DNA from 3 places in the Arthrobacter sp. U41 genome. Region 1 is predicted to be linked to each of the others. Evidence: riboswitches for the same ligand, from Rfam matches in the RefSeq annotation. Region 1 holds a riboswitch; each other region holds the start of a gene.
What was found. A riboswitch is a leader RNA that binds a small molecule or an ion and turns the genes downstream of it on or off. The one in region 1 is predicted to bind thiamine pyrophosphate.
Positions count from the first base shown of each region.

Region 1 (7,545 bases):
CGGATGCCGTGGGGCTTGCCGATTCGTGCCACCTGAAGCTGCATCTGTTCCTCTGTTCGGGGTTGGTGATTCTGTGGGTCTATGGGGAAACAGTTCGGCCCCTCCACCATTATCTGGTGAAGGGGCCGGACTCAAGACAAGTATTGCTGAAAGCGTTACCGGCGGCGGTCGGTGTCGACGACGTCGACCCTGACCGGCTCGCCGTCCGCCAGTGCTGCCACCACAGTGCGCAAGGCGCGTGCGGTGCGGCCCTGGCGGCCGATCACCCGTCCGAGGTCGTCCTGATGAACGCGCACTTCGAGGGTGTCCCCGCGGCGGTTGTTCTTCGCACTGACCTTGACATCCTCAGGACTGTCAACGATCCCTCGGACGAGGTGTTCGAGCGCTTCTGCCAGCAATTTACTCAGCCTCGGTGGTCTCTGCTTCGGCGGCGTCGGCGGGAGCCTCGGCAGCGTCATCCTTCTTGGCCTTCTTGGTGATGGCTTCCGGGATGATCACGGAACCCTTCTCCGGGGTCACGAACGGAGCCTTGGGGGCCTTGGTCTTCAAGGTGCCCTCCTGGCCCGGGAGACCCTTGAACTTCTGCCAGTCACCGGTGATCTTGAGGATCGCGGCGACCTGCTCGGACGGCTGTGCGCCGACGCCGAGCCAGTACTGGGCACGGTCCGTGTCGACCTCGATGTACGAAGGCTCTTCGGTCGGGTGGTACTTGCCGATTTCTTCGATGGCACGGCCGTCACGCTTGGAGCGTGCGTCCATGACGACGATGCGGTAGTACGGTGCGCGCATCTTGCCAAAGCGCTTAAGGCGAATCTTTACGGCCACTTTTGTGGTCACTCCTGTTTCTGAAACGGGGTCGAGCCCGGCGTTCTGCACCCGTGGGGCGGGCCGTACTAGGGGGTTCTAAAAGGACAAGATCCGGACGCGGAGAGAGGGGCCACGCAGATCGAGTACCTGTTTATTGTGCCAGATCAGCGGCGGGATTTCGACTTGACACCCGCAACCGGTCCATTTGGGGGCCTGAGGTGAGTCAGGAAGTCCAGACGTAGAGGCCTGATTTGCTGGCAGGGTCGACGCCGGCGGCCAGTTCCGCGAGTTGCCTGACGTAGCGGCCTGCCTGCTCCGCGCCGAAGGGCATGTCCTCCTCGGCGGCCCAGCTTTCGGCGACGTCGGCCAGGACGTCGCCTTCCCCCTCGGTCTCATAGCTGAGCAGCTCGGCAAGGGCCCGGACCATTGCCGGCGGGACGCCGAGCAGGGAGTCGCTGGCGACATCGACCATGGCGAGTTCGTAGTCGGCGCCGGAGGCGTGGACGGCAGTGCCGGCCAGGTCGCCCAGGCGCTCGACCTCGAAGTCGGTGATGTCCGCGATCCGGACGGCGCCGGGGGCCGCGGGGGCCCCGCCGTCCAGGGCGGTGGCGCGCTTGAGGGCTTCATCGTGGGTGGAGACAAAGACTTCGGTGAATCCCATGGAGCTCATCCTTAGGTGTCTGGCGGCGCTGGTCCGCTGTTTTCGGCGTCGCTTCAGCCTAGCCGCTCCAGCCCGGCGGGTGCTCAGACTGGACATGCCCTCCCCTTACCGTGACCAGTGGACATAAAGCCACTATGTCCACTCGCTGCCGCCTGCGCTGAACATGTCCCCGAGGCCCGATAGCTGCGGATGCGTGACGGGAACCGCGGGCACTCAGCGAACGGCGACGCGGATCCGGTTGCGCCACGGGTCCTCGAAGCGCAGTTCGGCGCCGGTGTGGTGGGACTGGACCCCGGCAGTCTTGAGGCGGTCGGCGAGGGTCCCGACATCGTCGCCTGCCGGTACTTCGATCAGCACCTCGCCGAGGCCCAGGGTGTCGCGGCGGGGGCCGGCGCCACGGCTGTTCCAGACGTTCATGGCCATGTGGTGGTGGTAGCCGCCGGCCGAGACGAACAGGGCCTGACCGTGCCAGCCCGCCGTCTTTTCGAACCCGAGGGTTCCGACATAGAAGTCCTGCGCGGACTGGACGTCGCCGACCTGCAGGTGGACGTGGCCGACGCCGGCCGCGGCCTCGCGCTGCCCGCTTACGGATTCCTCGGTCAGGAACTGCTCGAGGTAGCGCTGCGGCGGCAGGGCCAGGCTGTCCATCACCACGTTCTTGCCCTCCCAGGCCCAGGCCTCGCGGGGACGGTCCCAGTAGAGCTCGATGCCGTTGCCCTCCGGATCCGTAAAGTAGAAGGCTTCGCTGACCAGGTGGTCTGCGCTGCCAGTGAAGGACTGGGGCTCGTACTGCGCAGCGCTGGCGACGGTGGAGGCCAGGGCGGACTGGTCCGCGAACAGCAGGGCGGCATGGAAGAGGCCGGCCTCACCGCGGGAGGGGACGCTCAGGCCCGGCGCCGGCGCCAGGTGGACCAGGGGCTTCTGCTTGCGGCCCAGGTAGAGTCCGCCGTCCTGCTCCGTCACAATATCGAGGCCGAGGGCGCGCTGGTAGTAATCCGTCATGACCTTCATGTCGCCGACCTTGAGCATCACGGTGCCCATGGTGAGTTCTGCGGGAAGAAGATCCCGTGTGCTGTTTTCTGCAGTCATGTGATCGATCGCTCCGGTGCTTCGGTGGCCACCGACCCTCGATGACCTTTCATAGAACTAAATTCCTTGAAGCTTCAATTTATTCCTAGTGAATCCGAAGTCTCCTACCGGAGCAGTTCGCCGCGCAGCACGATATTCCTGAGGTCCCGCAGGGTGGCCAGATTGCTGCGTGGATCCTCGGCGCAGACCAGGACGTCGGCGCTGGCACCGTCCCTGAGGCCGCCGGCCCCGAGCCAGGCCCGCGCGGCCCAGGCGCCGGCATCGAGGGCTGCCCCGGCCGGGAGCCCGGCTGCGTGCAGGGCCTGGAGCTCGTCGACGATGCGCCCGTGCGTGATCACGCTGCCGGCGTCCGTCCCGGCGTAGATAGTGACGCCGGCTTCGAAGGCGGCCAGGACACGTTCGGCCCGGCGCTCCCAGAGGGATCGCATGTGCGCCGCGTACCGGGGGAACTTCGCCTCCGACTGCGCGGCGATGTCCGGGAAGGTGGCGATGTTGATGAGCGTGGGAACGATCGGCACACTCTGTTCGGCGAAACGCGCCAGATGCCGCGGCAGCAGGCCGGTCGCGTGCTCGATGCAGTCGATCCCGGCGTCGAGCATGTCGTCCAGGGTGTCTTCGGCGAAGCAGTGGGCCGTGACCCGGGCGCCTTCATCATGGGCGGCCGCGATGGCGTCTTTCAATTCCGCCGCGGGGAAGCTGGCGGCGAGGTCGCCGGCGTCGCGGTCGATCCAGTCCCCCACGAGTTTGACCCAGCCGTCGCCGGCCCGCGCCTGCTTGCGCACGGCCTCCACCAGGTCCTCGGGCTCCACCTCGACGGCGAAGCCCCGGAGGTACCGCCGGGTCCTCGCGATATGCCGGCCCGAGCGGATGAGGCGCGGCAGGTCCGCCCGTTGCTGGATCCAGCGGGTGTCGTGGACGGCGCCGGCGTCGCGGACGAGGAGGGTTCCGGCGTCGCGGTCGGTCATGGCCTGTTCTTCCGCCAGCTGCTCCGGGACGTCCCCGCCGGGTCCAAGACCGATGTGGCAGTGCGCGTCGACCAGTCCGGGGATGACCCAGCCGTCCAGGATCAGGTCCGGGGCGGCGGCGGGCCTGCGGAAGGTCAGGAGGCCATCGACGGACCAGAGTCCGCGGTGTTCCTGCTCGGGTCCGGTGAGGACGGGGCCGCTGAATTCGATGATGCCGGTCATGGCTTAAAGCCTAAGCCGCATGACGACCCGCCGGCCAAGATCATCCAGCCCCGGCAGTGCTTCGTAGGCCCGCAGGGCGGCCAGCGCCTTCCCCGGCTCGGCGAGCTCCGCGAAGCCGCAGCTCGCGTAAAACCGTGCATTGAACGGGACGTCCCTGAAAGTGCAAAGGGTCATGAATTCATAGCCGCGTATCCGGGCTCCGTCGATGGCCGCCTCCACCAAAGACCTTCCGACCCCGCGCCCAGCAGAGTCGGGATGCACGGAGACTTGTTCCAGATGGGCCTGGCCGCCAACCTCATCAACACGGGCAAACCCCACAGTCGGATTCCCGGCGACCAGTATGAAGAGCGTCTCACCCGACGTCGGGGGCCCTGGGGCCGGGAGCGCGCGGTACCCGACCTCCGCCTTGAGCAAGCGGTCCGCCGCGGCCTCAAGAGCCGGGAGGGCCGCGAGGTCTTCAGGCGTCGCTGTCCTGATGCGGGGTACGGCCTTGGGCTGAGTCACGATGCCACGCTAACACCGCGTCAACACGGCGTCGTGAGGGCCCCGTCACACGCGCCAGGCTTTCCGACGGCACGTGGTAGCTTCGTCTACGACCACACGGGTGCCCTTGCAGGGGCTGAGATCGGGCTGACGCAGCCTGCGACCGTTGAACCTGTCCGGGTAATGCCGGCGAAGGAAGTGAGTATTTCCGTGAACACGCAATTGACGCAGCACAGCCCTGTCCAAAACCGGGACGACGACGAGCAGGCAGTCCCGGTCCAGCCCGCGGCCCCCACGCAATCGCTGAGGTCCCACTCCCTGGCGTTCGCCACGGACGCCGAACACGGCATCCGCGTCCCGGTGACCGAAATCGCGCTGGCCGACTCCCCGGCCGGCGCCGCCAACGCCCCGTTCCGCGTGTACCGCACCGCCGGTCCCGGAAGTGAACCGGTCCGCGGGCTGGAGCCTTTCCGGGGTCCCTGGATTGCCGCCAGGGAGGACACCGAACCTTACGAGGGCAGGGCCCGGGAACTGCTGGATGACGGCAGGTCGGCAGTGCGGCGCGGCGCAGCGTCGGCCGAGTGGATGGGCGCCCGCCCGGTGCCGCGCCGCGCCGTCGACGGCAGGACGGTCACGCAGATGCGGTACGCGCGGGACTGGGTGATCACCCAGGAGATGCGGTTCGTCGCGCTGCGCGAGAACTGCGACGTCGAGCTGGTCCGCAGCGAGTTGGCCGCGGGCCGCGCCATCATCCCCAGCAACGTCAACCATCCTGAATCCGAACCGATGATCATCGGCAAGGCGTTCCTGGTGAAAATCAACGCCAACATCGGCAACTCCGCAGTAACCAGCTCCATCGCTGAGGAAGTAGACAAACTTCAATGGGCCACCCAATGGGGTGCGGACACGGTGATGGACCTCTCCACCGGGGACGACATCCACACCACGCGCGAATGGATCATCCGCAACTCCCCTGTGCCCATCGGCACGGTCCCCATCTACCAGGCGCTGGAGAAGGTCAATGGTGAGGCGAACGCCCTTACCTGGGAGATCTTCCGGGACACCGTGATCGAGCAGTGCGAGCAGGGAGTGGACTATATGACCATCCACGCCGGGGTGCTGCTGCGCTACGTGCCGCTGACGGCCAACCGGGTCACCGGCATCGTGTCCCGCGGCGGAGCGATCATGGCCGGCTGGTGCCTGGCCCACCACCAGGAAAATTTCCTCTATACCCACTTCGATGAGCTGTGCGGGATCTTCGCCCGCTACGACGTCGCGTTCTCGCTGGGTGACGGGCTGCGGCCCGGCGCGACGGCGGATGCCAACGACGCGGCGCAGTTCTCCGAGCTGGACACCCTGGCCGAGCTCACGCAGCGGGCCTGGACTTTCGACGTACAGGTCATGGTGGAAGGGCCCGGGCACGTGCCGTTCCACCTGGTCCGGGAAAACGTCGAGCGCCAGCAGGAACTCTGCAAGGGAGCCCCGTTCTATACGCTGGGGCCGCTGGTCACCGATATTGCACCCGGCTATGACCACATCACCTCGGCGATCGGCGCCACCGAGATTGCCCGCTATGGAACAGCGATGCTCTGCTACGTCACGCCCAAGGAGCACCTGGGACTGCCCAACAAGGACGACGTAAAGACCGGGGTGATCACCTACAAGATCGCAGCCCACGCCGCGGATCTCGCCAAGGGCCACGCCGGTGCGCATGAACGCGACGACGCCCTGTCCAAGGCACGGTTCGAGTTCCGCTGGCGGGACCAGTTCGCGCTGTCCCTGGACCCGGTGACGGCCGAGGCGTTCCACGATGAGACGCTCCCCGCGGAGCCGGCCAAAACGGCACATTTCTGCTCGATGTGCGGACCCAAGTTCTGCTCCATGCGGATCAGCCAGGACATCCGGGACGAATACGGCTCAGCGGATCCGCAGGCCGCGCTGGCGGCCGGAATGCGGGAAAAGAGCAACGAGTTCATCGCCTCGGGCGGCAAGGTCTACCTGCCGGCGCCTGCCGTCGGCGGACCCGAAGCCGGCTAGGACGCCTCGGCGTGCTGGTGCCGCCCGACGTCGGCGATGAAGGCCCGGATGGCCCGGTTGCCCTCCGGCGAATCCTGGGGCCGGTGGCCGCCGGGCGCAACGCGGTGCAGGGCGCCGGTCTCACGCAGGTAGCCCGCGATTTCTTCATAGAGCGGCTCCCAGCCGCCGGTCAGGACCAGGGTGGGGACGCCGGGGACGATCTGCAGCGGGGCTTCCCAGGGCGGCGCCTGCAGCCGCAGGCGGCGTGCCTCCAGCTGGTCCTCCGGGCTCGGGGCACCAAGGGTCGCCTGTGCGGGGGTGTGGGCCGCGGACACCCGGCGGACGAATTCGCGGTGGAAATCCTCGTCGCTCAGGTGGTGGCGGACCTCGAAGAGCGGCTGCATCAGGGCGCGGTGCGCCGCCGTCGCCGGCTGGTCCGCGGTGAGCGAGAGGCAGGCCGGTTCCACGAGAGTCAGGGAGTGCACCAGCTCCGGCCGTTCGACGGCGGCCATCATGGCGGAGATGGCCCCTTGCGAATGGGCCACGACGTGGCCGCCGGCCTCGCCGCGGCCGTCGTCGGCCAGGGCGTGGAGGACGATGGCGGCGTCGGCGGCGAAGTCTGTTTCCAGCGGCTCGGCGGCCGGCTCATACCCGTGGCGGCGCAGGAACAGCGCGTCGTAATTCAGCGCCATCCCGTGCTGCTTCGGCCACGCGGCAGCGCCGAAGCTGCCCGCCCCGTGGACGAATACTATGCGCTGCTTGTACATGGTCTAACCCTATGACACCGGCCCGACAACGGGCCGCCGACATCTCGGCCGGCAGTGCCTATTTGCCGCCGCCAAGGAACTTGTCGAAGCCCTTGGGCAGGTTCAGCTGGGAGGGATCGAAGTCGCCGCCCTGCTGGCCGAATGCGGCACCGGTCGGAAGGGCCTTGGCACCTTCGGCCCGGCGGGCCTGGGCATCCTTGAGCTCCTGCGCGGCCTTGGCCGGGTTGCCGGAGCGGGACTTCTTCTTCGGCGCGCTCTTGGCGCCCTTGCGGGCCCCGCCGCCACCGCCCATGCCGGGCATCCCCGGCATTCCGGGCATGCCGCCGCCGGCAGCCATCTTCTTCATCATCTTCTGGGCCTGGGCAAAGCGTTCCAGCAGGCCATTGACCTCGGAGACGTGCACCCCCGAACCGCGGGCAATGCGGGCACGGCGGGAACCGTTGATGATCTTGGGGGCGACGCGTTCATGCGGCGTCATGGAACGCACAATCGCCTCGACACGGTCGATTTCACGCTCGTCGAACTGCTCCAGCTG
Region 1 is NZ_CP015732.1:3,994,265-4,001,809, forward strand. It holds gene rimM (ribosome maturation factor RimM) at 1-44, opposite strand, end outside; gene ASPU41_RS18240 (RNA-binding protein) at 156-398, opposite strand; gene rpsP (30S ribosomal protein S16) at 400-825, opposite strand; gene ASPU41_RS18250 (hypothetical protein) at 1,031-1,468, opposite strand; gene ASPU41_RS18255 (VOC family protein) at 1,682-2,557, opposite strand; gene ASPU41_RS18260 (amidohydrolase family protein) at 2,662-3,744, opposite strand; gene ASPU41_RS18265 (GNAT family N-acetyltransferase) at 3,748-4,248, opposite strand; TPP riboswitch at 4,335-4,442, shown strand; gene thiC (phosphomethylpyrimidine synthase ThiC) at 4,438-6,264, shown strand; gene ASPU41_RS18275 (alpha/beta fold hydrolase) at 6,261-7,010, opposite strand; gene ffh (signal recognition particle protein) at 7,069-7,545, opposite strand, start outside.

Region 2 (7,545 bases), 120 kb from region 1:
AGCAGTTCGGCGCCGGCCATCATGGTCGGCTCCCAGTCGAAGACGACGCCGTCGTCCTCGCCGATGACGACCATGTCGCCCGGCTTGGCGCCCTGCTTGAAGAGTTCGTTTTCGACGCCGAGCTTGGCCAGGCGGTCGGCGAGGTAGCCGATGGCCTCCTCGTTGGTGAAGTCGGTCTGCTTGACCCAGCGCACGGGCTTGTCGCCCAGGACGCGGAACAGCGGCTCCAGGTTCTTCTCCTCGCGGCGGATCTTGAAGCCGGATTCGTTGACGGCGCGAGGCTTGAGCACCGGTGCGTGGACCTTCGGCGGAGCAGCGGCGACGGCGTCGCGGGCGGCCTGGACGATCTCTGCCATGGCGAAACCAAGCTGGCGGAGGCCCTCGTGGCTGGTGGCCGAGATTTCGAAGACCTTGTAGCCGCGGGATTCAAGTTCCGGGCGGACGAATTCGGCCATGTCCTTGCCGTCCGGGAGGTCGACCTTGTTCAGGGCGATCAGGCGCGGACGGTGGTTCAGCGGAACGACTTCACCGTCGGAGCCCGCAAAGCTCATGTCCACGGCGTACTTTTCCAGCTCGGCCTCGATGACGGCGAGGTCGGAGAGCGGATCGCGGTCCGACTCGAGCGTGCCGCAGTCGAGGACGTGCACCAGGGCGGCGCAGCGCTCGACGTGGCGCAGGAAGTGGTGGCCGAGGCCCTTGCCTTCGCTGGCGCCTTCAATCAGGCCCGGGACGTCGGCGATGGTGAAGCGCACCTCGCCGGCCTGGACCACGCCGAGGTTCGGGATCAGGGTGGTGAAAGGGTAGTCGGCGATCTTGGGCCGCGCGGCGGACATCGCGGCGATCAGGCTGGACTTGCCGGCGGAGGGGAAGCCGACGAGGGCGATGTCGGCGATGGACTTCAGTTCCAGGACGACGTCAGCGGCTTCGCCTTCGATGCCGAGCAGCGCGAAGCCGGGGGCGCGGCGCTTCTGCGAGGAAAGCGAGGCGTTGCCCAGCCCGCCGATGCCGCCGGCGGCGGCGATGTATTCGGTGCCTTCGCCGACGAGGTCCGCGAGGACACGTCCGTCCTTGGACTTGACCACGGTGCCCTCGGGAACCGGGAGGATCAGGGTTTCGCCGTGCTTTCCGGCGCGCCAGTCGCCCATGCCGGGGCCGCCGTTGGTGGCGTGGCGGTGCGGGGCGTGGTGGTAGTCGAGCAGGGTGGTGGTCTGGGGATCGACCCGCAGGATGACGTCGCCGCCGTTGCCGCCGTTGCCGCCGTCGGGGCCGCCGAGGGGCTTGAACTTCTCGCGGTGAACGGAGACACAGCCGTGGCCGCCGGTACCGCCGGATACGTGCAGTACTACCCGGTCTACAAAGCTCGCCACGTGGATCTCCTCAGTGCTGTTCCCCGGGCCTCCAAAGAGTCCCAAGATGATTGTAATGCGGTTAAAACACCGGTGGAGCGGACCTAATGGCCCGCCCCACCGTTTTAAGACTTGTTGTTACTCTGCAGCTGCAGCAGCCACAATGTTCACAACGCGACGACCGCGGCGGGTGCCGAACTCGACTGCGCCGGGGGCCAGTGCGAACAGGGTGTCGTCCCCGCCGCGGCCAACGCCGGCGCCCGGGTGGAAGTGGGTGCCACGCTGGCGGACGATGATCTCGCCTGCGGAAACTACCTGGCCGCCGAAGCGCTTGACGCCGAGGTACTGGGCGTTGGAGTCACGACCGTTGCGAGTGGAACTCGCGCCTTTTTTATGTGCCATTTGAAAATGCCTGCCTTAAAAATTCTGGGGAATCTGCGGAAAACCTGAACAGTAACGGTTAGTTACTTGATACCGGTGATCTTGACCTTGGTCAATTCCTGACGGTGACCCTGGCGCTTCTTGTAGCCGGTCTTGTTCTTGAACTTCTGGATGACGATCTTCGGACCACGAAGGTCTTCGAGGATCTCAGCCGTAACCGTTACCTTGGCCAGGTCCGCGGCAGCGGACGTAACCTTGTCACCGTCTACCAGGAGCAGTGCGGGCAGCTCAAAGGTGCTGCCGGCTCCACCGGGGACGCGGTTCAGGGTAACGAAGTCTCCAACGGAAACCTTCTCTTGGCGGCCGCCTGCGCGGACAATCGCGTACACCACTGGGGAACTCACTTCTCTCGACGTTTATTACTAGATTTGCGTGCGGAACCTGGGTCCAAAGTTTTCTGGTCCGGCTCACGCTGTGCCTCTACGCCGGTGGATTCCCCGGGGGAACCCATGAGCTATCCCGTGGACATTCGCACTCGAAATCAAGTGGAGCGTCCTCAAGGTCATAACCCAAGTGTTGGCGTAAGCACCGAAGATCTAGACTACGCTAATTTTGCCTTCGGCCGCAAATGAGGCTGGTTCCGAAGGGAGGTACGTGATAGGCGCCACTCTGTATGGACAGAGCCTTGCCGCAACGACTTCCGGAACCGTGCCCAACCATCGTACAGGCTCCCCCGGCTCCCCACGTCAGGCGTGCCGGCGCGGCGCGTCGAAGAAATCGACCTCGTAGCGGGCAGACTGCCGGAAGGCCAGGGCCATCGCGTCCCGTTCGCTCTCCGACGCCGCCCGCGCCGCAGCGTCTGTGTAGGCGACGGCCTGCCGGGTGGCGGCCGCGAAGTCCTCATCGGCATAGGTGCGCAGCCACACCGCGTAGCGATTCTCGGCCGGGGCGCCCGCGGCGAGGAACTGCCCGTGCAGGGTTTCCCCGACCTCGGCGTAGAGCCAGAAGCACGGCAGCACCGCGGCGAGCAGCACCGCGTAGCTGCCGGACACCGACGCGGCCAGCAGATGGTCCACGTAGGACTTGGTGACCGGCCCGGGCGTCACGTGTGCCGTGCGGCCGCTCAGCCAGGTCCGGTGCAGATCGGATTCCACTTCGAGGCAGTGCTGGGCGGAGCGGGCCCAGAAGAGCTGCTCAGCCTCGGTGGGTGCGATGGCGGCGGCACGGGCCAGGACCCGGGAATAGCCGTTGAGGTACAGGGCGTCCTGGGCGAGATAGTAGGCGAATTCGTGCTCCGGCAGCGACCCGTCGGCAAGGGCCTTGATGAAGTCCAGTCCGTAGATCGACTCGAGGTCGGCGGTTGCGGAGGCCCGGAGGGCGGCGGCGAATTCACCGGCGGCCGGTATCCGCCGGGTCCGGCCGTGGTCCTCGGTCTGCTGCTGGACATGATGGAAGTGGTGGACCGGACCGTTGCCGGTTCCGACGTCAAGCTTGTCCGAGCTGCGCAGTGCCCCCTGCAGCCAGGGTTTGACCTCGCGGAGCGCAGCCTCCCAGTCCCCCGCCCCGGCGTGTCCAATGGTTCTGGCTTGCACGGTAGCCATGGCCGAGGACAGCGAACATCCTGTCCCGTGGCTGTTGCGGGTGGATACCCGCTCCCCCGGCACCACCACGACGTCCTGGGCGAGGAGTCCGCCGGTGTTGACCAGCGCGTCGGGGCATCCGCCGCGCTCAAGGTGTCCGCCCTTCACCAGGACCGTGGTTCCGGTCTGCGCGGCGAGCCGTTTGCCCTGTTCCAGCGCCCCGGACCAGTCCTCGGCGGCGGGTTCCCGAAGCAGGATGGCGAGCTCGGCGAGGTTGGGGGTGATCAGGTCCGCATACGGCAGCAGGGCGTGCAGGGCAGCCTCTGCGGACTCCTGCAGCAGCCGGTCGCCGCTGGTCGCCACCATCACGGGATCCAGGACCACGACGCCGGGGCGGGTCTTCGCCAGCCAGCTGCGCACGGCGTCGATCACGGAGGCATCCCCCAGCATCCCGATCTTGACGGCGTCGATGCTGATGTCCTGGCTGACGGCGTCGAGCTGGGCGGTCAGGAAGGCCGCGGGCGGGACATGGACGGCGCTGACGCCGCGGGTGTTCTGCGCGGTCAGGGCCGTGATGGCCGCCATGCCATAGCCGCCGTGGGCGGCAATGCTCTTGAGGTCGGCCTGGATCCCGGCGCCGCCGGAGGGATCGGAGCCGGCGATCGCCAGCACGCGCGGGATCCGGGGCGCCAAGGGGGCAGGGTCAGACGGAAGAAATGATGAGGCGGTGGTCAAGAGAGACATCCCTTCGCCGGTGCTAACCGGACAGGTTCAACGGGTCTGGATCTCAGCCGGCTCGATGCGCGGCACCCCGTGTCAGTGATCCAGCCTAGCCTCATCCGTTAACGAAACCGCGGGCACGGCCCGAACCTGGCGTATTGCTACGCCGTCCGGACCGCACCCGCGGCCTTGCTGAACTGTTTCGGTTAGAGCTCCGAGGCCGGAACTCCGACGCCAAGGATGATCGGCTCGCTCGCAGCAGGCTTGGCGGCCGGCGTTGTTGCTGCCGGTACCTTCGCCTCGTGCACCGAGACCGCTGCGGCGTGCGGAGTTTCCTGCCGCTGTTCCACGGAGGTCTCGTTGGCTGCACCCTGGGCGCGGCTGGCGCTCCGGTTGCGGCGGCCGCGACGGGCACGTGAGGTTCCGGCCTCGGCTTCCGCCTCGGTCTGGGAACCCGGCGCCTGGGTGCGTCCCGGGCCGGTTCCGCCGGTGCGCGCCGGAGCTGCCGCCGCGGACCGGGCGGCCGGGGCCGTCGCCGCGGCTGACTTTGCCGCCGGCGCCTGGGCTGCCTCGGCCTCACCCAGGTGGGCGAAGGCCTCTGTCAGCAGGTCCAGGGTCAGCGCGGGCGCATTGGCCTTGTCGGCGTGCTCCACGAACGGCAGGGCGACCTGCTCACCGCCGAACGTCAGCACGGCGGCGGGCCGTCCCGCTGCTTCCTCTGTGGCGGCCAGCTCGACGACCGCATCGACAGCGGCCTGGCGGGTCTCGGCGTCGGCAGCGGTGGCTGCCTCCCCGTCATGCAGGTGCGCGGCGTGGGCCGCCGCGGCGATGTTCGCCAGCGCTGCCCGGGTTGCCTCGGCCTTGGCGTGGCGTTCGGCCTCGGTCGGCTCGGGATGGACTGCTGCCGGGACGTACTGGTCCTCCTGCCCCTGGCCGCCCCTGCCGCGGCGCCGGCTCTTGCGTTCGGTCCGCGCGGCCGGCTGCTGGTGTTCCGTGCGCGGGACGTGGTGCTCGGCGGCAACAACGTTGGCGCGGCGGTGCTCGACCGGCTCGTCGTGGGTGACGATGCCGCGGCCGGCGCAGGTTTCGCACTGTTCGCCGAAGACTTCCAGCAGCCCGGTGCCCATCCGCTTGCGCGTCATCTGCACGAGGCCCAGGGAGGTCACCTCCGCCACCTGGTGTTTGGTGCGGTCCCGGCCCAGGCACTCGACCATTCGGCGCAGCACGAGGTCGCGGTTCGATTCAAGCACCATGTCGATGAAGTCGATGACGATGATGCCGCCGATATCGCGGAGCCGCAGCTGCCGGACGACTTCCTCGGCAGCTTCGAGGTTGTTCTTGGTGACGGTTTCCTCAAGGTTGCCGCCGCTGCCGGTGAACTTGCCGGTGTTGACGTCCACCACGGTCATGGCCTCGGTGCGGTCGATCACGAGGGAGCCGCCGGAGGGCAGGAAGACCTTGCGGTCCAGCGCCTTGTGGATCTGCTCGTCGATGCGCCAGGCCGCGAAGATGTCTGTGTCCTTGGTCCACTTCTCGAGCCGGCCCACGAGGTCGGGCGCCACGTAGGTGACGTAGGCCTCGATGGTGTCCCAGGCTTCCTCGCCGGAGACGATCAGCTTGGAGAAGTCCTCGTTGAAGACGTCACGGACTACCTTGATGGTCAGATCGGGTTCGCCGTAGAGCAGCTCGGGGGCGAGGATCTTGGTGGAGGTCGACTGGCCCTCGATGCCTTCCCACTGGGCGCGGAGGCGGTTGATGTCGTGCGTGAGCTCTTCCTCGGACGCGCCCTCGGCCGCGGTGCGGACAATGACGCCGGCATCTTCCGGCAGCCGGTCCTTGAGGATCCGCTTGAGCCGGTTGCGTTCGACGTCGGGCAGCTTGCGGGAGATTCCGGTCATGGAACCGCCGGGAACGTAGACGAGGTAGCGGCCGGGCAGGGAGATCTGGCTCGTGAGGCGTGCGCCCTTGTGGCCGACCGGGTCCTTGGTGACCTGGACCAGTACCGAGTCGCCGGACTTCAGCGCGTTCTCGATCCGGCGCTGCTTGCCTTCGAGGTTGACGGACTCCCAATTGACTTCGCCGGCGTAGAGCACGGCGTTGCGGCCGCGTCCGATGTCCACGAAGGCCGCTTCCATCGACGGCAGCACGTTCTGGACCTTGCCCAGGTACACGTTGCCGATCAGGGAATCCTGCTGGGTCTTCGAGACGAAGTGCTCGGCCAGCACGCCGTCCTCGAGGACGCCGATCTGGATTCTGTCGTCGCGCTGGCGGACGATCATCTGGCGGTCAACCGATTCGCGCCGGGCCAGGAACTCGGCCTCGGTGATGACGGTGCGGCGGCGACCGGTATCGCGGGATTCACGGCGGCGCTGCTTCTTCGCCTCAAGCCGGGTGGAGCCTTTGAGGGACGTGACGCGGTTGTTGACCGGCGCCTCGGTGGCCGCACGGGGTGCGCGGACGCGGGTAACCGTGTTGGGCGGATCGTCGTCTTCCCCGCCGGTCAGTTCCAGGTCCTGGTCACCGCGGCGGCGGCGGCGGCGGCGGCGCGAGGTCACGCCGTCTTCAAGCGGCTCCTCGGAGCCCTCTTCTTCCCCGTCTCCGGCGCCTTCGGAGTCGTCCCCGGCGCCGGTCTCATTCTCGGATCCGCGGCTGCTGCGTCCGCGGCGGCCGCGACTGCGACGACGGCGGCGGCTGCCGGCATCTTCGCCGTCGACCTCCTCGCCTTCATCTTCCTCGGCTTCTTCGGCTTCTGCCGCCGCCGCAGGGGCCGTGGCAGGGCGCGCGGCGGAGGTCAGGTCGGGGGCCTGGAAGATCATCGAGGTGACGAATCCCGGCTCAAGGAAGAGCGAGGAGGCGGCGGAGGGTGCTTCTTCGGGCGTCGCCGTAACGGGTGCTGGGGGGGCTGCTGTGTCCGCGGCGGCGGGGGCCTGCGGCGCGGCGGCGGGCGTCTGCGCAGCCTGTGCAGTTTCATCCGCTGCGGGGGTCTCGGCGGCGGGGGCTTCCACGGCGGGCGCAGCGGCCTTGGCGCGGCTGGCGCGGCGTCGGACGGGCTTCTCGACCGGCGCCTCAGCGGCCTCGGCTGCCGGCGCTTCGGCGAGGGCAGCCGAGGCTGCTTCGTCAGCGAAGGCCGGAAGGGGTTCGGCCGGTTCTGCAACCTTGCGGGCGCGGGAGCGGCGGACGGGTGCCTTGGCCTTGGCTTCGGCGGCCGGAGCTTCTGCGGCCGCAGCTTCGGCGCCGTCGGCGGGGGCTGCTGTGTCAGCTGCGGTCTCGGCCTTGGGAAGGGCCTTGCGGCGGGTCCGGACCGGCCGCTTCGGCGGCGTGGCTGCTGCCGCTGTTTCCGCCGCGTCAACAGTTACTGCTGCTGCTGCGGTGACAAGCGCGTGTTCGTTACCCGTTACAACCTGGTCATTATCCATATGTGGCAACACTCCTGCCCCTGACGTGCCGCCACATCCGGCACCCGTTGGGGCAAATATTTGTCAGCACCCGCAGGCAGTGACAGAAGTCAATTGGATACC
Region 2 is NZ_CP015732.1:3,877,535-3,885,079, forward strand. It holds gene obgE (GTPase ObgE) at 1-1,367, opposite strand, end outside; gene rpmA (50S ribosomal protein L27) at 1,485-1,748, opposite strand; gene rplU (50S ribosomal protein L21) at 1,811-2,119, opposite strand; gene ASPU41_RS17675 (bifunctional hydroxymethylpyrimidine kinase/phosphomethylpyrimidine kinase) at 2,474-4,051, opposite strand; TPP riboswitch at 4,034-4,131, opposite strand; gene ASPU41_RS17680 (Rne/Rng family ribonuclease) at 4,234-7,443, opposite strand.
Region 2: another riboswitch for thiamine pyrophosphate. It lies ahead of ASPU41_RS17675 (bifunctional hydroxymethylpyrimidine kinase/phosphomethylpyrimidine kinase); the one in region 1 lies ahead of thiC (phosphomethylpyrimidine synthase ThiC).

Region 3 (7,545 bases), 1.3 Mb from region 1:
GGGCGGCCCTGTGCATCGACATGGCCGTGAACCGTCACCTGAACAACCTCATGCTGCTGGTGGCGGTGTCCCTGATCGGGTTCGTCGGCTCCGTCACGGTGGCCCGCTTCGTTGCCGACCGGCGGGAGCAGCCCCGTGAATCCTGAAACCTTCTCCGGCGACACCGTGATCGACGCCGTCTCCGCGGTCCTTATGGTGCTCGGCGCGCTGATGTCCCTCGCCGCGGCGGTGGGGCTGCTCCGATTCCCGGACCTCATGACCCGGATGCATGCGGCCACCAAGCCGCAGGTGCTGGGGCTGTTCCTGCTGCTCTTCGCGCTGGGACTTCAAATGCGCACCTGGTGGGTCTGGCCGGTGCTGGTGGTCGCCTGGATCTTCCAGCTGCTCACCGTGCCGGTGTCGGCCCACATGGTGGGCCGGGCCGGGTACCGCACCAAGCACCTGCACCCGGAGCTGCTCAGCACGGACGAGCTGGAGGCCGTGGTGCAGCAGGCGGCGGGCACACGCGGTTTCACCGAGGACGACGGCGACGCGGTCACCGACGGGCGGTGAGTGCTAGACGAGGTCCTGGGACTTGGCGAAACGGGTGATCGCGCGCTGGGTCCCGCGGTTCGCGAGGACCTGGATGATGGCGCTGACGGATGCCGAGATCAGCGCGAACGTCAGGGCAGAGCGCAGCGTGGTGGGCACATCGTCGTCGTGGCCCTTGGGCGGCTTGTTGCCCGTGGATTTCTCCCAGACGGTGTCAACGAGCTTGGTGCCGACAAAGCCGGCGAGCAGGCTGATGCCGGTGCCGAGCAGTTTGATGAAGATGTTCATTCTTCGGACTCCTAGCGGGAGGAAACAGGGCTTCCCCTAGCCTAGCGGTCCTTGCCCGGCGGTCCAGCCAGGGCAAAGGAGCTGATGCCGCGGGGTCCCGCATGGCTGGGGTGCGGCAGCGGCGGCAGGCTAGCCTGAGGTCCCGGCGCGGCCGAGGATCTCGGACAGGGCTTCGACCACCAGCTCATGGTCGGCCTTCTGCGGCAACCCCGACACCGTGACGGTGGCGACCATCCCGGTCCCGCGCACGTAGACGGGGAAGGCGCCGCCGTGGGCGGCAAACTCTGCCTGGTCGAACCATGCGTTGTCCTCGATCCTCGTCCCGGCGGCCCGGGCCCGGAGACCGACCAGCAGCGACGGGACCTCGTAGCGGACGGCCGTGCGCTGCTTGGCCCTGACCCAGCGTTCGTTGTCCGGCGTGGCGCCCTCCAGCGCCGCGTGGAAGAGCACCTGCTCACCCTTGGTGATGTCGATGGCGATCGGATGGGAGCGTTGCCTGCCGAGTTCAACCAGGAGGAGGCCCAGGTCCAGGGCATCGTCCTTGCCGAAAGACCGGAACTGCAGCTCGTCGATTTCGGCCAGGATGCGTCCGATGAGCGCCCCCAGGGATCCGTGCGGCTGCTCGTCCTCGGAGTCCGGGTCATAGTCGGGGGAAGTCGCTGGTGCGTTGGTCAAGTGTTTCAGCTTCCGTTAGGTAGCCGCCGGCGGTGGCGGCATCCGGGGGTTCCCATGCCTTGCCGACTCTACCAAGCAGAGGCTTCCGGGTCACCGGCACCGGAGGCCGCGGATTGTGACGGTAACCTAAGAAAGCAGCGCCCGGTGGGTGTAAACTGGGCCACGCCCACAAGGGCGATATTAAATACGACAGGGGAGCGCCGCCGTCGGGCATCACCGGGGAAATCCGGGGAAACCACAGGTGGGCGCTGAGAGTGCGGACAGCCGCAGACCCTCGAACCTGATCCGGTTAGTACCGGCGCAAGGGAGTCGAGTTCTCAGAGTGCCCGGAGCGGCGGCGGAAGCCGCGGACCCCGGCGCACTCTCCCCTCCTGTTCCTCAGGAGGACGACATGACTGATACATCTGCCCAGCAGACGCTCACCCGACGCGGCTACAACTGGCGTGTGGTGGACATTGTGGTGGCCGCGTTGATCGCGGTCGCCGGCGGCGTGATCTTCTGGGCCTGGTCCCAGGGCGCCAACCTCATTTCCGCCCCCGTCAACGCGTTCTACCCGCCGCTGACCGGGCTCTACGCCGGCGGCTGGATGATCCCGGCGGTGCTGGGAATGCTCATCATCCGCAAGCCGGGAGCCGCGCTGTTCTGCGAAACCGTGGCCGCCACCGGCGAGCTGATCATGGGCTCGCAATACGGCACCACGGTGCTCATTTCCGGCCTGCTGCAGGGCCTTGGCGCCGAGCTGGTGTTCGCCGCATTCGTGTACAAGAAGTTCAACCTGCCGGTGTCGGTGCTGGCCGGTGCCGGTGCGGGCCTGTTCTGCGGGCTGAACGATGCGTTTATGCCTTGGGGCTGGAACATCGCGTATGCCGGCGGCGACAAGCTCGCCTACATCATCTTCACGGCCGTTTCCGGCGCGGTGATCGCCGGCAGCCTGTCCTGGCTCGCTACCCGGGGCCTGGCCAGGACGGGCGTACTGAGTTCCTTTGCCTCCCGCAGGGCGGCCACGGAGCCCGTTTTCTCCTGATGTCCGCCTACAGCACGTCCGCCTGCAGCGGGGGCCGCCCGGCCACGGTCACCGCGCGGGGCTGGGGCTGGCGGCACGCCGGCCGGCTCCGGCCCGCCATCAGCGGCCTGGACCTGGACATCGGGCCCGGGGAGCGGGTGCTGCTGCTGGGACCTTCCGGTGCCGGCAAGTCCACGCTGCTCCATGCCCTGGCCGGGGTGCTGGGCGACAGCTCCGCCGGTGACGCTGACCGTGCCGGTGCACCGGTGGACGCCGAGGACGCCGACGAGACCGGCCGCCTGCTGGTCGACGGGGCCCCGCCCCGGGCCCGGCGCGGCCGGGCCGGGCTGGTCCAGCAGGATCCGGAGACCCAGGTGGTGCTCTCGCGCCTGGGCGACGATGTCGCCTTCGGCGCCGAAAACCTGTCCGTGCCCCCGGCGGAGATCTGGCCGCGGGTAGCGGAGGCGCTGGACGACGTCGGGCTGGGCCGGCTGCCGCTGGACCACCCAACGTCGGCGCTTTCCGGCGGGCAGAAGCAGCGCCTGGCGCTCGCCGGCATCCTGGCGATGCGCCCGGGGTTGATCCTGCTCGATGAACCCACCGCCAATCTGGACCCCGCGGGTGTCCTGGAAGTCCGCGACGCCGTCGGCCGCTGCCTGGACAAGACCGGGGCCACCCTGGTGGTGGTGGAGCACAGGGTTTCCGTCTGGAAGGACCTGGTGGACCGGATCGTGGTGCTGCAGCCCGGATCGGCGACGGACTCCGCCGTGCTGATCGACGGGCCGCCGGACCGGGTCCTGGCCGAGGCACGGGACATGCTCACCGCAGCCGGCGTCTGGGTCCCCGGCTACGTGCCGCCGACCCGGGCCCGCGCCGCGGGGGCCGGGGGCGGGCCCGGCGCCACCCCCGGTGCCGGGCCCGCGGGCCAGCTGCTGCTCGCCGCGGAGGATCTGGCCGTGTCGCGCGAACGTCCGCGGCGGGCCGGTCTCCGCGGCGGCTTCCGGCCGATCCCGCCGGAGCCCGTGCAGTCCGGCATCATCGCCCAGGTCCGCGCCGGCGAAGCCCTTACCATCACGGGCCCCAACGGCTCGGGGAAGTCCACCTTCGCCCTGACCCTCGCCGGCCTGCTCCCGCCGGTGTCCGGCACGGTCTCCGCCACCCTGGAGCTCAGTGCCGGCGCGGGGATCGATCCGTACAAGTGGAAGGCGCAGCAGCTGATCGCCAGGATAGGCACCGTGTTCCAGGAACCCGAGCACCAGTTCGTCACCGGGCGTGTGCTGGATGAGCTGATGTTCGGCCCCCGGCACCTGGGCCGCGGCGAGGATCGGGTGGACGAACTGCTGGAGCGGCTTCGCCTGACCGGGCTGGTGGACGCCAATCCCTACACTCTCTCCGGCGGCGAAAAGCGGCGCCTGTCCGTGGCCACCGTGCTCGCCGCCCATCCCCAGGTGCTGATCCTGGACGAACCGACCTTCGGCCAGGACGCCAACACCTGGGCCGAACTCGCGTCCTTCCTCTCCGAACTCCTCGACGACGGCGCCGCCGTCGTGTCCGTGACGCACGATGCCGAATTCAGCGAGGTCCTCGGCGGCACCGAGCTGAGCCTCCGCGCCCCGGAGCGCCAGGAACCGGGGAAGGTCGCGGCGCCATGAGGCAGGAACTGACCTTGCGCGGCAACCATGCCCTGCTGACCCGGGCCAACCCGCTGGCGAAGTTCGCCGCCGTTATGCTCATCACGATGGTCCTGGCGCTGTCCATTGACTGGGTGTCCGCCTCGGTGGCGCTCGCCTTCGAACTGGCGCTCCTGCCGCTGGCCGGACTGACCCTGGTGTTGCTCTGGCAGCGCGGCTGGCCGTTGATCCTGGCCGCGACGCTGGGCGGGTGGAGTACCACGATCCTCGCACCCGACAGCGGGAGCATCCTGCTGGACGCCCGGATCTGGTCCATCAGCGAGGGTTCCCTCGAACTCGGGCTGGGCTTTATGGTCCGCGGCCTGGCCATCGCGCTGCCGGCCGTGCTGCTGATGAGCTGCACCGACCCCACGGACCTGGCGGACGCCCTGGCGCAGAAGGCGAAACTCCCGCACCGCTTCGTCCTCGGGACGCTGGCCGCGATGCGGCTCGTGGGACTGATGGCCGAGGAATGGCAGACGATCGGGATGGCACGGCGCGCCCGAGGCGTGGGCTCGCACGGGAACCCGCTGCAACGGCTTCGCGCCACCCTGGGGCAGAGCTTTGGGCTGCTGGTGCAGGCCGTCCGGCGAGCCTCCCGGCTCGCGGTCACCATGGAGGCCCGGGGCTTCGGCGGCGCACAACGCACCTGGGCCCGGAAATCCTCCTACAGCGGCCTGGACGCCTGGGTGTTCCTGGGCGGGCTGCTGATTGCCGGCGCCGCCGTGGCTTCCGCTCTGGCCGCAGGGACCTGGAACATGGTCTTCCTCGCACGGCAGTAGCCTCCTTTATCGCACGGCGCGGGTATTTCGGTGAGATACGCGGCACCGGGTCTGGAATTCCGGGCGCTAGTACGTCATGCGTGATATTTTTTGGGTATGACTCAAGAGACCGCTGAACATGTTGGCGCCCTGCTCCGCGAGGCCCGCGGCCAGAAGGGCTGGACCCAGGGGCAGCTCGCTGCCGAGCTGGGCACCAGCCAGAGCGCCATCGCCCGGATGGAACAGGGCAAGCAGAACCTCAGCCTGAAAATGATCCAGCGGCTTGAATCCATTTTCGGCCGGAGCATCGTTAAGGTGGGGCGGCCGGCCATGACGCACCTCCGGGTGGAGGGCGGCCGCACCCTGTCCGGCTCCGTCGACGTCAACAGCAGCAAGAACGCCGGGGTCGCCCTGCTGTGCGCCAGCCTGATCAACCGCGGCACCACGACCCTGCGCAGGCTGGCCCGGATCGAAGAGGTCAACCGGATCGTCGAGGTGCTGACCAGCATCGGCGTCGAGTGCACCTGGCTCAACGCCACCGATCTGCAGATCCGCCGGCCCGCCGCCCTGGACCTCGACTCGATGGACGTTGAGGCCGCCCGCCGGACCCGCAGTGTCATCATGCTGCTGGGCCCGCTCCTGGACGAAGCCGGTGAATACCGGTTGCCCTACGCGGGCGGCTGCGACCTTGGCACCCGCACCGTGCAGCCGCACATGCAGGCGCTGCGCCAGTTCGGCCTCAGCGTCGACGCCAATTCCGGTTTCTACGCCGTGCAGGCGCCTCCGGCGGACGGGCGCGACCGCTCCTTTGTGCTCAGCGAACGCGGCGACACCGTCACCGAAAACGCCATCATGGCCGCCGCCCACCGCAGCGGCACCACGACCATCCGCAATGCCAGCCCCAACTACATGGTGCAGGACCTGTGCTTCTACCTGCAGATGCTCGGCGTCGAGATCCAGGGTGTGGGCACCACGACGCTGAAGATCACCGGCCGGCCCTCGGTCGACGCCGACATCGAGTACTTCCCCTCCGAAGACCCGATCGAGGCGATGAGCCTGATCACCGCCGGGATCGTCACGAACTCGGAAGTCACCATCCGCCGCGTCCCGATCGAGTTCATGGAAATCGAGCTCGCGACGCTGGAACAGATGGGCCAGCGGCTCGAAGTGTCCGGCGAGTACCTGGCCCGCAACGGGCGCACCCGGCTGGTGGACGTCACCACCAAGCCCTCGGAGCTGCGCGCCCCGGAAGACAAGATCCACCCCATGCCCTTTCCCGGGCTGAACATCGACAACCTGCCGTTCTTCGCGGTGATCGCCGCGAATGCCCACGGCCAGACGATGATCCACGACTGGGTCTACGACAACCGCGCGATCTACCTGACCGAGCTGAACAAACTCGGCGCCCAGGTGCAGCTGCTGGACCCGCACCGGATCTACGTCAACGGGCCCACCAGGTGGCGCGCGGCCGAAGTCGGCTGCCCGCCGGCACTCCGCCCCGCGGCCTGCCTGCTGCTGGCGATGCTCGCGGCCCGGGGCGTCTCCGAACTGCGCAACATCTACGTGATCGAACGCGGCTACGAGGATCTGGCCGAGCGGCTCAACACTATCGGCGCGAAGATCGAGTATTTCCAAGACTGAATCCGCTGAATCCGCTGAATCCGCTGAATCGGCTGAATCGGCTGAATCCGCTGGGCACGTCTCAGGCAACGCGGGGTCAGATAGCGCCCATCCGGGGGCTCTGCGTGGGCGCTATCTGACCCCGCGTTGTTGAGCTTTTCGGCGGAACCTGACGCACAATAGATTCATGCGGACCTTCGGCGTGGAGGAAGAACTGCTCATTGTGGATCCCGAGACCGGGATGCTGCTTGCCCTCGCCGATGTCATGATCCCCAGCCTGGTCCCGTCCGGGCAGGCCGCCGATCCGGCCGACCCGGCCTGGCAGCAGGTCCATGAGGACTCCGACTTCAGCTTCGAGCTCAAGCTCGAACAGATTGAAACCCAGACGCGGCCGTGCCTGGACTACACCGAACTGCTCCGCCAGCTCCGGCAGGGCCGGGCCCTCGCCGACCGCGCCGCCCGGGTGCATGGCGGCCGGGTCGCCGCCCTCGCCACCTCGCCGCACGGCTCCGCCACGCACCTGACGCCGAAGCAGCGCTATGTGACCATGCAGCGGCGCTTCGGGCTCACGGTCCGGAACCAGCTGACCTGCGGGCTCCACGTCCACACGTTCGTGGAGTCCCCGGAGGAGGGCGTGGCGGTGATGGACCGGATCCGGGACAAGCTCGCCGTGCTGATCGCCCTCAGCGCGAACTCCCCCTACTGGAACGGCGCGGAGACAGGGTTCGAAAGCTACCGTACGCAGGCGTGGAACCGCTGGCCTGGCTCGGGTCCGACGATGATCTTCGGCAGCCTTCCGGTGTACCGGAGGGTAGTGACCCGGCTGGTGGAAAGCGGCGTCCTGATGGACGAGGGGATGATCTATTTCGACTCGCGGCTGTGCCGGCATCATCCCACCGTGGAGGTGCGGGTCGCCGATGTCTGCCTGCGGGCCGAGGACGCGGCGGTGATCGCCGTGCTGGTGCGGGCGCTGGTGGAGTCGGCGTCCCGGGAATGG
Region 3 is NZ_CP015732.1:929,792-937,336, reverse strand. It holds gene ASPU41_RS04440 (monovalent cation/H+ antiporter complex subunit F) at 1-146, shown strand, start outside; gene mnhG (monovalent cation/H(+) antiporter subunit G) at 136-552, shown strand; gene ASPU41_RS04430 (DUF4235 domain-containing protein) at 556-819, opposite strand; gene ASPU41_RS04425 (heme-degrading domain-containing protein) at 949-1,494, opposite strand; TPP riboswitch at 1,676-1,819, shown strand; gene ASPU41_RS04420 (ECF transporter S component) at 1,886-2,518, shown strand; gene ASPU41_RS04415 (ABC transporter ATP-binding protein) at 2,518-4,149, shown strand; gene ASPU41_RS04410 (energy-coupling factor transporter transmembrane component T family protein) at 4,146-4,949, shown strand; gene ASPU41_RS04405 (UDP-N-acetylglucosamine 1-carboxyvinyltransferase) at 5,046-6,569, shown strand; gene ASPU41_RS04400 (glutamate--cysteine ligase 2) at 6,736-7,545, shown strand, end outside.
Region 3: another riboswitch for thiamine pyrophosphate. It lies ahead of ASPU41_RS04420 (ECF transporter S component); the one in region 1 lies ahead of thiC (phosphomethylpyrimidine synthase ThiC).